Regions from separate parts of the Providencia manganoxydans genome, predicted to be linked through region 1. Evidence: riboswitches for the same ligand, from Rfam matches in the RefSeq annotation. Region 1 holds a riboswitch; each other region holds the start of a gene.
The links. A riboswitch is a leader RNA that binds a small molecule or an ion and turns the genes downstream of it on or off. The one in region 1 is predicted to bind thiamine pyrophosphate.

Region 1 (4,291 bases):
TCATTTTCATTTTTAATGGGTGAGTTCGTATTTGCCAATATTTTAGTCGGCACCCGTTATGAAACATTACAAATTTACCTGTTTAACATGCGTCAAACCAGCGGCCACTTTACCTCTGCGTTAGTGATGTCCTATTTCCTATTTACTCTACTACTGACTTGGCTAGCGACTCGTATGAGTCGTTCTGGAGATGAATAATGAGTTATGTGATTGCTGAAAATTTAACTAAATCCTTCGGCCAAAACCAAGTGTTCTCAAATATCCAATTTACGATTGAAAAAGGTGAGTTCATCACTCTATTAGGACCAAGTGGCTGTGGAAAATCAACATTATTACGTTGCATTGCCGGCCTTGAACAACCTGATAACGGTGAACTGTATATCAACCGTAAAAACATTACCCAGCAAGCCGCTCAGCAACGTGGGGTTGGGATGGTTTTTCAAAGTTATGCCTTGTTCCCAAATATGACGGTTGAAGACAACATTGCCTTTGGTTTGAAAATGCGCAAAGTGGAGAATAGCGAGCGTAAAAAAGCCGTTGCCGAAGTGATCGATATGGTGGAATTACAAGGCAAAGAGCAACAATTTCCTCATCAACTTTCTGGCGGTCAGCGTCAGCGCGTAGCCTTAGCGCGTGCTTTAGTGATGAAACCTCAGATTTTGTTACTTGATGAACCCCTTTCTGCACTTGATGCACGTATTCGTAAACACTTACGCCAACAGATCCGTCACATTCAACGCGAACTCAAACTGACCACCATTTTTGTTACTCATGATCAGGATGAAGCCATGATCATGTCTGATCGCATCTTTTTAATGAATAAAGGGGCGATTATCCAAAGCGATACCGCCGAAAATATTTATACTCAGCCTGCAAGTGAATTTGTCGCCCGCTTTATGGGCAACTATAATCTTGTTGAAGCGGAAAAGGCTAACGCATTACTCGGCCTGAATTTGCAAGGCACACTCGCTATTCGCCCTGAATCCATTTATGTTAAAGAAGCGGGCCGTCACTATGGCGATCATATTTCACACCCTGTTGATGCCATCATTGTTGACCACCAACTATTAGGCAATATTATTCGTTATTCAGTGAATACCCAAGTGGGCAACATGACTGTCGATTTACTTAACCGTTCATCGGAGCGTTTATTTGAACCCGGTACACGACTCGAGTTAATGTTCAATAAAAATGAAATTCGTGCGCTCAGTTAGCCGAAATGGAAAGGAATACAATGCATAATAAATTGGCTATTTTTGATTTAGATGACACCTTAATCGAAGGAGATAGCAGCGTATTGTGGACACAATACTTATGGGACAAACAGGTGATCACCGACCCACGTTTTGTTGAGGCTGATAAACAGATGATGGCTCAATATAACGCGGGCACACTTGATATGACGACATACCTGCGGTTTAGCTTACAAGCGCTGTCAGGTATCACCACTCAAAAAATTGATTCATGGCTAGATGATTTTATCGATGAAGTGATCATCCCTCGAATGTACCCAGAGGGGATCCGCACTTTAGAACATTATCGGCAACAAGCGATCCCGATCATAGTGATCTCTGCAACTGTTTCATTTATTGTGAAGAAAGTCGCTCAACGCTTTGGTGCTGACGTGGCCATGGGGATTGATATTAAACAACAAAATGGTTGTTATACGACTGAAATAGAAGGTATTCCCACCTTCAAGCAAGGCAAAGTTAAACGGTTATTGCAATGGATCAGCCACCAGCCAATCACTGATGCTTATTGTTATTTTTACACCGACTCCGCCAATGATCTGCCAATGTGTCAATTTGCCGATGAAGTGTTTATTGTTAATGGCGATCAAAAGCTACAACAAGCCGCAGAAGAAAATAATTGGCGGCAGTATCGTTGGCACTTATAGCCTTATTTTTAGTTTGAATACACCATTATTTAAATATGATTTGTCTCTAGCCCATAGATATGTGATTTCCCCTAAATCACACATATGTCATTTCCCCTAAATCACACATATGTCATTTCCTCTAAATCACACATATGTCATTTCCTCTAAATCATTCATTCGAGAAAAAGGCGGCAAGTAAAGATATCCCAAGGAGCATACACAAGTATGTGACTTGGGTAGCTGAGCGCGGCCAACGCATTTATCGTATGAATGATGACGAGGAAAGACAAGTAAAGATATCCCAAGGAGTGCATACACAAGTATGTGACTTGGGTAGCTGAGCGCGGCCAACGCATTTATCGTATGAATGATGACGAGGAAAGACAAGTAAAGATATCCCAAGGAGTGCATACACAAGTATGTGACTTGGGTAGCTGAGCGCGGCCAACGCATTTATCGTATGAATGATGACGAGGAAAACGCTTGAGAATAATGGGGAGAACACTATACTGGGATCTCTTGTCGGAGTGCTCAGTGGTGTAAACCACGGGCTGAGACCGTTAATTCGGGATCCGCGGAACCTGATCGGGTTAATACCCGCGAAGGGAACAAGAGTAATCATTTAGCGTCTAATTTTGGTTGTTTCGCCGCTCACCTTTAGGTTGATGAAAAAACTAGCAATATGGCGAAACTAATAGTACCGCAAAATTAACGCACAACGTCTTACCATTACTCCATCCGACTCCAGACAAGCAACTTTCTTACGATAAACCAGAGCAATATGTTTGCTCGTGACAATGTCAGGAAATTGCTATGTCCCAAAATAATGTTATCCCTACAACTGATCTTTCGCCGAAAGCAGCACCTGCTCGCACCCGTAAACAACAACGCGATGCTGCTGAAGACTTCATCAACACCATTTCTGGTGTTTCATTTCCAAATTCACAACGTATCTACCTTACTGGCTCAAGAGATGATATTCAGGTTCCTATGCGTGAGATACAGCTCTCTCCAACCCTGATTGGCGGTGATAAAGATAACCCTATACTGGAAGACAATGAGCCAGTTCCTGTTTATGATACTTCAGGCCCTTACGGCGATCCCGCTTCAGACCTAAATGTTCATAAAGGGTTAACAAAAATTCGTGAAGGTTGGATACGCGAAAGAAATGATACCACCCAAGTCGACAGCCTAAGCTCTGACTTCACACAGCAACGTTTAGCCGACGCAGGACTCGACCATTTACGTTTTAATCATCGCCCACAGCCTTTAAAAGCACTCGCTGGTCACTGTGTGACTCAACTTCACTATGCACGCAAAGGCATTATCACGCCAGAAATGGAGTTTATTGCTATTCGTGAAAACATGGGTCGCGAGCGTATCCGTGGTGAAGTATTACTTCAGCAGCACCCAGGCCAAAGCTTTGGAGCCAATCTACCTGAAAATATTACGCCTGAATTTGTTCGCCAAGAAGTTGCTGCGGGTCGCGCTATCATTCCAGCCAATATTAATCATCCTGAATCAGAACCGATGATTATCGGCCGTAACTTTTTAGTCAAAGTTAACGCCAATATTGGAAACTCCTCAGTAACCTCTTCTATTGAAGAAGAAGTCGAAAAACTGATTTGGTCGACTCGCTGGGGTGCCGACACTGTAATGGATCTGTCCACTGGCCGTTATATCCATGAGACTCGTGAATGGATTTTACGCAACAGCCCTGTACCAATCGGTACCGTTCCTATCTATCAAGCGTTAGAAAAAGTCAATGGCGTTGCTGAAAACCTCACTTGGGAGATGTTCCGCGATACGCTACTTGAGCAAGCCGAGCAAGGTGTCGATTACTTCACCATTCATGCAGGTGTCCTACTTCGTTATGTGCCAATGACTGCGAAACGTCTCACCGGTATCGTCTCGCGTGGTGGGTCGATTATGGCGAAATGGTGCCTATCTCATCATCAAGAAAACTTTTTATATGAAAACTTCCGCGAAATTTGTGAAATCTGCGCCGCCTATGATGTTTCTTTGTCATTGGGCGATGGATTGCGCCCCGGCTCCATTCAAGATGCCAATGATGAAGCGCAATTTGCAGAATTACATACATTAGGTGAATTGACGAAAATTGCTTGGGAATATGATGTTCAAGTGATGATTGAAGGCCCGGGACATGTGCCAATGCAGATGATCCGTCGTAATATGACCGAAGAGCTTGAACATTGTCATGAAGCCCCGTTCTACACACTAGGCCCACTGACGACTGATATTGCACCTGGTTATGACCATTTCACTTCAGGGATTGGTGCTGCAATGATCGGTTGGTTTGGCTGTGCAATGCTGTGTTATGTCACACCCAAAGAGCATTTAGGCTTACCGAATAAAGAAGATGTTAAACAAGGGCTGATCACTTACAAAATC
Region 2 (4,291 bases), 1.6 Mb from region 1:
ATATATGCGCCGCTGGTGGCCTGAATTGCCTATTTGGGTTTCCGCTGCGGTATTTTTTATTGCGGTTAATGCAGTTAACTTAGTCAACGTTCGCTCTTATGGTGAAACAGAATTTTGGTTTGCTCTCATCAAAGTGATCGCGGTTATTGCCATGATTATATTTGGCTGTTATTTGCTGTTTAGTGGCAAAGGTGGACCACAAGCGAGTATCACCAATTTATGGGAGCATGGTGGCTTTTTTGCCAATGATTTTATTGGGCTCTTAATGGCATTGGCGATTATTATGTTCTCTTTTGGTGGATTAGAATTGGTTGGGATCACCGCAGCAGAAGCAGAAGAGCCTGAAAAAAGCATCCCAAAAGCGATCAACCAAGTTGTTTATCGTATCCTTATTTTCTACATTGGCTCATTGACCGTACTGTTGGCACTTTATCCATGGGTTAACTTAGATGGCAAAACGAGTCCATTTGTCCTGATTTTCCATGAATTAGGTGACATGTTAGTGGCGAATGCGTTAAACGTCATTATTTTGATTGCCGCGCTTTCTGTCTATAACAGTGCTGCATACTGTACTAGCCGTATGTTATTCGGTTTAGCTCAACAACAAAATGCCCCGAAATTTCTTGCCAAAATCAACAAAGGTGGCGTACCGGTCATGGCATTAATTGTGTCAGGGATCGCAACATCTGGCGGTATTTTGATTAACTTTATCATGGAAGGTAAAGCATTTGAGTTACTGATGACATTGGTTGTGACCACGTTGGTGCTTAACTGGATCATGATCTGTATCTCTAACTTAAAATTTAGAGCAGAGATGAACAGACAAGGGATTGAAACTAAATTTAAAAGTATCTGGTATCCATTCGGCAACTACTTATGTTTAGCGTTTTTAGCGTTGATATTAATTATTATCTTAATGATGGATGGTTTAAGAATATCTGTGCTAATTATGCCAGTATGGATTGCTGTTCTGTGGGTTGGCTATCAGTTTTCAGGTGCGAAAAAACAAGAAAATGCGGATAAGAAAACGCAATTAACACAGTAACAATCAATAAAACGGCCGATGCGATAATCGTCATCGGCCATTTTTATTTAGCAAATAAAGTTAAGCAGTTACCACTGCCAACGCAGCCATGCAAATAACACGTTACCGTTATTATAAGTTCCTGGTATATAGGTTGCCTGCAACGATAGCTTGTCATACTCGACAGAAACCAGCGGTAGCGGTACTGGGATCGGAATATAATAATAATCATCCCTTGCGGTAACACTTAATGTGAAACCTGCACCCATTCTAAAACCATCTAATTCACCGGGTACCCACATCTTTTGGAAACCATAGCCGACAATTGGCTCCACTTTATTATGTGAGTCCATAAATGCCATGGCGTATAGTGCATGCCAATCATTATCTTCATCGTAGCGATACTTACCAAGCCCAAAGCCCCATGGATTTTCATTATAGCTATCAGTTTTTTCTTTATCGTAAGTAAAGCGGTTATGCCAGGTTAATACTGGGAGATACAGCTCATATTGATCTGAATCCCATGTGGTACTGACATTTCGGGTAAATTTATCCCATAGCCCCTCAGATGGCTGTTCTGTTGAGGTTGATGAAGCGGCGCAGACAGAAGAAGCAATCAAAAAGGAGGCTCCTACAGCTAGCTGCAATTTTTTGTTAACTCTCATTGTAAATCCGATTCAGGTTAATGCACGTCTTATGTTATAGGTTGAAATATTAATAGTGAGAATGAATATTATTTCTCACAAAACGTTATGCTTACTAATTATTTTAGATTACCTAGATGTGATATAACAGCACTAATTTAGTTTATCTAATAGTGGTGTTCGTCTTAATTGTATTGGTATTTGTATACAAGATATTGCATTTTTTGGCTGTGCTATGGCGATTAAGAGATAACGGCAGTAGTTTGTTATGAGAAAAAGTGCGATACTAATCAAGTAGTTTTGGCTCGGGGCGTCGATAAAGACTGAGAAGCACCCGTATTACCTGATCTGGATAATGCCAGCGTAGGGAAGTCGGAAGCGTCAATAATAACCCTTCCAATATGACCACTCCTTACTCTGTGCTTTAGGAGTGACATTTCATGAGAATCAATGCGTTAACCATTGCAGGAACCGACCCATCTGGTGGTGCGGGGATCCAAGCCGATTTGAAAACATTTTCTGCGCTCGGTGCCTATGGTACCAGTGTTATGACAGCATTGGTTGCGCAAAATACTCGCGGTGTGCAATCGGTACATAAACTCCCCGGTAGTTTTGTGGCTGCGCAACTTGAATCAGTGCTAAGTGACATCCGCATTGATAGTGCAAAAATAGGTATGCTATTTAATCAAGAAGTGATTTCTGTCGTCGTCGATGCCCTTAAGCAATATAGTATTCCCCATGTAGTATTAGATACCGTTATGGTTGCTAAAAGTGGTGATCCACTATTACTTCCAGATGCGGTAGATGCAATGAGACATGAGTTACTACCACTAGTATCGTTGATCACACCTAATTTACCTGAAGCAGCGGCCTTACTTGATGAGCCTGTAGCTAAGACAGAGAATGAAATGTTAAACCAAGGTCAGCGGCTACTTAAAATGGGGTGTAAGGCCGTATTAATGAAAGGCGGGCATCTAAGTGACGCACAGAGCCCTGATTGGCTAATTACTCCTAATGGAGAATGGCGTTTTACCTCCCCAAGAGTTAATACGCGGCACACTCATGGGACAGGATGTACCTTATCAGCAGCGCTTGCTGCATTAAGGCCTCGTTTTACTGACTGGTCAGCGACTATACCTGAAGCAAAAGCTTATTTACAGGCAGCATTAGAACAGGCGGATAGTTTAGAAGTCGGCTCAGGTATTGGCCCTGTGCACCATTTTCATGCATGGTGGTAAGTCATTAAAAGGCCCTTTGTGTTTGAGGGCCTTTTAAGTATTAATTAAGCGATAGTAACTTCTTTGCTGAGGTAAACATCTTGTACGGCATTAATCAGTGCCACACCTTCTTGCATCGACTTTTTAAATGCTTTACGACCTAAGATCAGACCCATACCACCTGCACGTTTATTGATAACAGCGGTACGTACCGATTCACTTAAATCATTTTGTCCTGCGGCTCCACCTGAGTTAATCAACCCAGCACGCCCCATATAGCAATTTGCTAATTGATAGCGAACGAGATCGATAGGGTTATCTGTGGTCAGTTTAGTGTAGACGCGTTCATCAGTATGACCAAACCCAATGGCTTTATAACCCCCGTTATTTTCAGCCATTTTCTGTTTTACAATATCAGCACCAATGGTTGCTGCGATATGGTTGGCTTGACCAGTTAAGTCCGCACTTGAATGATAGTCCACACCGTCTTTTTTAAATGCAGGATTACGTAAATAGGCCCATAACACGGTTACCATACCGAGTTCATGTGCGCGTTCAAATGCCGCAGAAATTTCTTCAATTTGGCGGCGTGATTCAATTGAACCGAAATAGATTGTCGCTCCAACGGCAACGGCACCCATTTCAAAGGCTTGTTCGACGCTGGCATACAATGTTTGATCATATTGAGCAGGGTAGCTTAGCGTTTCATTATGATTTAGCTTAACTAAAAATGGAATTTTATGTGCATAACGGCGTGAAACGGAAGCCAGTACACCATAAGTCGAAGCAACACAGTTACAGCCTGCTTCAATCGCTAATTCAACAATGTTTTTTGGATCGAAATAGAGAGGGTTTGCCGCAAATGATGCCGCCGCAGAATGCTCTACGCCTTGGTCTACAGGAAGGATAGAAAGATAGCCTGTACCTGCTAAGCGCCCATGATTAAACAGAGTTTGCATTGAGCGAAGAACACTATTGGGACGATTATTGTCGATCATAACACGGTCAACAAAGTCAGAACCCGGCAAGTAAATATTTTCACGAGGAATGGTTTGGCAACGGTGGTCTAAAAGAGTGGATGCTTCGGAACCTAACAGCTTGGCAATATCAGTCATGACTTCCTCCATTTAACAAAGTCTAAGGGATGTTAATCATTAAATTTAAGATAACAAGCCACATTGAGGCGGTAATCGGCAGTGGATCGCTTCAGGTAGTAATTCAAAGGTGAATGTTTCACCCGAAAGGGGCTCGCCATCTAAATTAAACACCATTTTATGCGGTGAAGAAATTTTTACCCAACAACTTGTTTTTTCAATTAAATGCTGATTTTTCTCACTGGAGAACAAATTGGTGAGTAGGGCAGGGATCACATCACGAGCAGGTACAACCAATAAATTCAATTGACC
Region 3 (4,291 bases), 1.3 Mb from region 1:
CCACAATGCAGATTGACTGAGTACCTCAAATAAGCGTCCATTTAGGCCATCTAAAATAATAGCCAGTAAAGGTGGAATTAAGAGTAATACAGCTGCGCTGATAATGATGGCATCACGGATACGGCGAAAATAGTTATCAGCCGGATCGTACCAATGATTATGTTGGCTGTGACCAATTGAAAATAAGCTATTGATTTTTTGGCTGAAGAACATTAAACCGACACAGAAAAAGAGTTGGATCAAGGCTAAAATGGCGGCTCTACCGAGATCAAAATCATAGTTGAGAGCCTGATAAATGGCTAATTCTATCGTCGTAGCCGCTGGGCCACCGCCTAAAGCCAACACGGTTGCAAAGCTTGCAAAACACAACATAAAAATCAGTGATGCGGTTGGTAGCATTTGCCGACGTAAATAAGGCCACTCTAAAATGCGAAATTGCTGCCACTCATTAAATCCTAACTGAGCTGCAATTTGTCGTTGTTCAATAGAAATATTTTCTAGCGATTGTAAAAGCATACGTGTTGCTAATGGCATATTAAAAAATATGTGTGCAAGCAATATGCCTTTGAGACCATAGGGAGTGAACTGATATTCCAATCCAAGCAAATGATACAGCTGAGCCAGCCAACCCGTTTTACCATAAACAGATAAAATGCCAAATACCGCCACTAAAACGGGTAATACCAAGGTCATGGCGCAAAGACGTAATAATAATGTTCGTCCAACAAAACGCCGCCGAAATAGCGCCCGAGCCAGTAGAATAGCGGGTAAAACTGAGAATACAGCAGATAAAAAAGCCTGCCAAAAAGTAAAGCCAATGACATGCCATAAGTAGCTATCACTGATTACATCGCTAATGGATATTTCAGGTGAAAAAACATACAACGCACCAAAAGCAAGCAATGCAACTGTGATTAGCAAACCGGAGGCTAATGCCCCCGGGATCAGTGATTTATTCATTATCGACTGACAGCGGATTGCCATAGACGAACCCATGCCTGACGGTGTTCAGCAACTTCTTTCGCACTAAATTGTAACGATTTTTGAGGGATAGGTAGTGAGTTATACACCTCTGGAAGTGGTATATCGATCACAGGATACATCCAGTTAGTCGTTGGTAAGGTACTTTGGAAATCAGGGGTTAACATAAATTGTAAAAACTGTTTGGCGAGCTCAGGTTGATTGCTGTTTTTTAATCGTGCTGCAACTTCCACCTGCATATAATGTCCTTCCTCAAACAAAGCGGCTGCATAGTTATCTTTGTTATCGTTTAACATTTGATAGCCCGGAGAGGAGGTGTAGCTAAGAACAAAATCCCCTTCGCCTTTTAAAAATAAGCCATACGCTTCACTCCAACCTTTAGTCACAGTTAACGTTTTATTAGCCATTTTTTTCCAAGCATCCGCAGATTGGTCACCATAAAGTTTTTCAATCCACAATAGGAGGCCAAGCCCTGGAGTACTGGTTCTTGGGTCTTGATAAATGATTTTCCACGGTTGGTCGCTATTTAATAGCTCATTCATGCTTTTTGGGGGCGTTGTGATCTTACTTGTGTCGTAGATAAAAGCAAAATAGCCATAGTCATAAGGGATAAAAGTTGCATTATTCCATTCGATTGGCAGCTTCATGGCTTGCGTATTGATATCGGCAGGAGCGAATAGCCCCGTACTTTCAGCAGAATCAATGAGGTTATTATCGAGCCCTAGTACGACATCGGCCTTACTTTTTTTCCCTTCCATACGCAGACGGTTAAGTAAGGCAACACCATCACCCAGTGAAACCAATTTTAGTTCACAGTCACATTGCGCTTCGAAATTCTGTTTAATTTGTGGGCCTGGACCCCATTCAGCAGCAAAAGAATCATAAGTGTAAACAGTCAGTGTTGGCTTTTCTGCCCAAGCAAGATGAGTAAAGCTAACGGCCGTTAAGGTAATTAATGCGCTAAAGAATGATTTTTTAAACATTTTTATTCCTGCGTTAGAGTAAAAGCTACACAGGATTTGAGAGGGCACCATGGCGATAAACATGGATGATAGCTCAAATCCCTACGCCGGTATTGCCCGGATCAGGTTCTACGGGTGAGTTCTCAGCCTATACTCGTCATACTCTGAGCATAATAATTTCGGCACCCCGTTGAGACAGTCGCTATTGTAGTGTCTTTACGCATATCTGCAAACTCTATTGATATAGGTTTACCAGTTAGGGTATGTGTGAAACAATTAGCCATCTTTCAAATTTGGTTATTGAGGTAGTCTGGTGATCGATGATGATGGCTACCGCCCGAATGTAGGAATTGTAATTTGTAATCGGCAAGGGCAGGTTTTATGGGCTCGCCGCTATGGTCAACATTCATGGCAGTTTCCACAAGGGGGAATTAACCCCGGTGAATCGCCAGAACAGGCTATGTACCGAGAGTTGTACGAGGAAGTAGGCCTACAACGTAAAGATGTTAGGTTGTTAGCTTCAACGCGCAATTGGCTGCGTTACAAATTACCCAAGCGTTTGGTGCGTTGGGACACAAAACCTGTTTGTATCGGGCAGAAACAGCGTTGGTTTTTACTACAGCTGCAATGCAATGAAGCCGATATAAACGTTCAGCGCAGTAAATCGCCAGAGTTTGACGGCTGGCGATGGGTGAGTTATTGGTATCCCGTAAGGCAAGTGGTGTCTTTCAAACGAGAAGTATATCGCCGAGTAATGAAAGAGTTTGCACCTGTTGTGATGCCTCTACAGGAACAAAAAACGGCACAAAGACCTGCGTTTAATCACCGTAGGCGCGGGGCAAGGTAAGATCATGTTGACGCGTCTACGTGAGATTGTTGAAAAAGTCGCGATGGCGACAAGTTTAACTGAAGCGTTGGAAGTTTTAGTAAACGAAACATGTAATGCGATGCAAACTGATGTTTGTTCAATTTACTTAGCTGATCATTCACGTCAGTGTTACTACTTAATGGCAACCCGCGGGTTGAAAAAACCTAGCGGGATTGCTATTCGTCTTGGATTTGATGAAGGGGTTGTTGGTGCTGTTGGCCGTCAATCTGAAATGCTCAACCTCGCCGATATCCGCGAGCATCCTGAATTTAAATATCTCCCTCAACTCAAAGAAGACCGGTTAAAAGCCTTTCTCGGTGTGCCGATTGTTTACCGTCGTCAACTATTGGGTGTATTGGTGGTTCAACAACATGAACGTCGTTTCTTCAATGAAACCGAAGAATCGTTTATGGTGACATTGTCAATGCAACTGGCGGTTATATTGTCTCAAGCTCAAGCGAAGGGGATTTTTGGGCAGTATCGACAAAGTCGTCTGAAAGCACTTCCTGTTTCTCAAGGCATAGTGATGGCTTATGGCTGGCAGGATAGTTCACAGCCCTCCTTTGAAAGTATTTGTGAAGCGACGGCACTCGACCAAAACATAGAAAAACAGCGCCTTATCGCAGCGATTGAAAATGCTGCTTCAGAATGCCGACGTCTTAGTAAGCGTTTTATTGCTAACTCGCAGAAAGAAAGCGCAGCAATTTTCGACCTCTATAATCATTTGCTGCATGACCCACAATTAAAAAAACGATTATTTGATGCTATTGAACAAGGAGCTGTGGCTGAATGGGCCGTTAAAACGGTCATAGAGGATTATGTAGAACAATTTTCTCGTTTACATGATTTGTATTTGAGAGAGAGAGGTGCCGATCTCCGTGCTTTGGGACAACGTTTATTATTTCATTTAGATGATAGTTTGACATCGGTTGATCAGTGGCCTGAGCATTTTATTTTAGTTGCCGATGAGCTAAGTGCTAGCGTCTTGGCAGACATGCCTCTTGAGCAGCTTGTTGGCGTGATAGTACGTGATGGTGCAACACACTCACATTCAGCGATTTTAATTAGAGCGATGGGGATCCCCGCCATTATGGGGGCAGATATTGACCCTTCCTTGCTCCATAATCGTTTTTTGATCCTCGATGGTTATCGTGGTGAAGTATTCATTGAACCTGAAAACATAATCGCCCAAGAGTATAAGCAAATCATTGCTGAGGAAAATGTTCTCAGTCAGCTAGCTGAAGGAGCGTTAGAGCAAGACGTTACTTTGAAAAATGGTGAACCTGTTCACATTCATCTTAACGCAGGATTAAGTCCTCGCTATGAGCAACAAATTAATGTGGCTGTAGATGGTGTGGGACTATATCGCACAGAACTGCCTTTTATGTTACATAATGGCTTTCCATCGGAAGATGAACAAAAACAGTTATATCAAGAGATACTACAGCTATTTATTGATAAACCTGTCGTGCTGAGAACA

Region 2: another riboswitch for thiamine pyrophosphate. It lies ahead of thiD (bifunctional hydroxymethylpyrimidine kinase/phosphomethylpyrimidine kinase); the one in region 1 lies ahead of thiC (phosphomethylpyrimidine synthase ThiC).
Region 3: another riboswitch for thiamine pyrophosphate. It lies ahead of thiB (thiamine ABC transporter substrate binding subunit); the one in region 1 lies ahead of thiC (phosphomethylpyrimidine synthase ThiC).

What each region holds. Positions count from the first base shown of each region.
Region 1 is NZ_CP067099.1:492,520-496,810, reverse strand. Features, by position in the region: gene JI723_RS02160 (ABC transporter permease) at 1-198, shown strand, start outside; gene JI723_RS02155 (ABC transporter ATP-binding protein) at 198-1,214, shown strand; gene JI723_RS02150 (HAD family hydrolase) at 1,235-1,897, shown strand; TPP riboswitch at 2,393-2,504, shown strand; gene thiC (phosphomethylpyrimidine synthase ThiC) at 2,693-4,291, shown strand, end outside.
Region 2 is NZ_CP067099.1:2,052,693-2,056,983, forward strand. Features, by position in the region: gene JI723_RS09120 (amino acid permease) at 1-1,045, shown strand, start outside; gene pagP (lipid IV(A) palmitoyltransferase PagP) at 1,114-1,689, opposite strand; TPP riboswitch at 1,965-2,055, shown strand; gene thiD (bifunctional hydroxymethylpyrimidine kinase/phosphomethylpyrimidine kinase) at 2,109-2,906, shown strand; gene fbaB (class I fructose-bisphosphate aldolase) at 2,951-4,000, opposite strand; gene yegS (lipid kinase YegS) at 4,046-4,291, opposite strand, start outside.
Region 3 is NZ_CP067099.1:3,516,234-3,520,524, reverse strand. Features, by position in the region: gene thiP (thiamine/thiamine pyrophosphate ABC transporter permease ThiP) at 1-984, opposite strand, end outside; gene thiB (thiamine ABC transporter substrate binding subunit) at 960-1,964, opposite strand; TPP riboswitch at 2,025-2,143, opposite strand; gene rppH (RNA pyrophosphohydrolase) at 2,257-2,790, shown strand; gene ptsP (phosphoenolpyruvate--protein phosphotransferase) at 2,795-4,291, shown strand, end outside.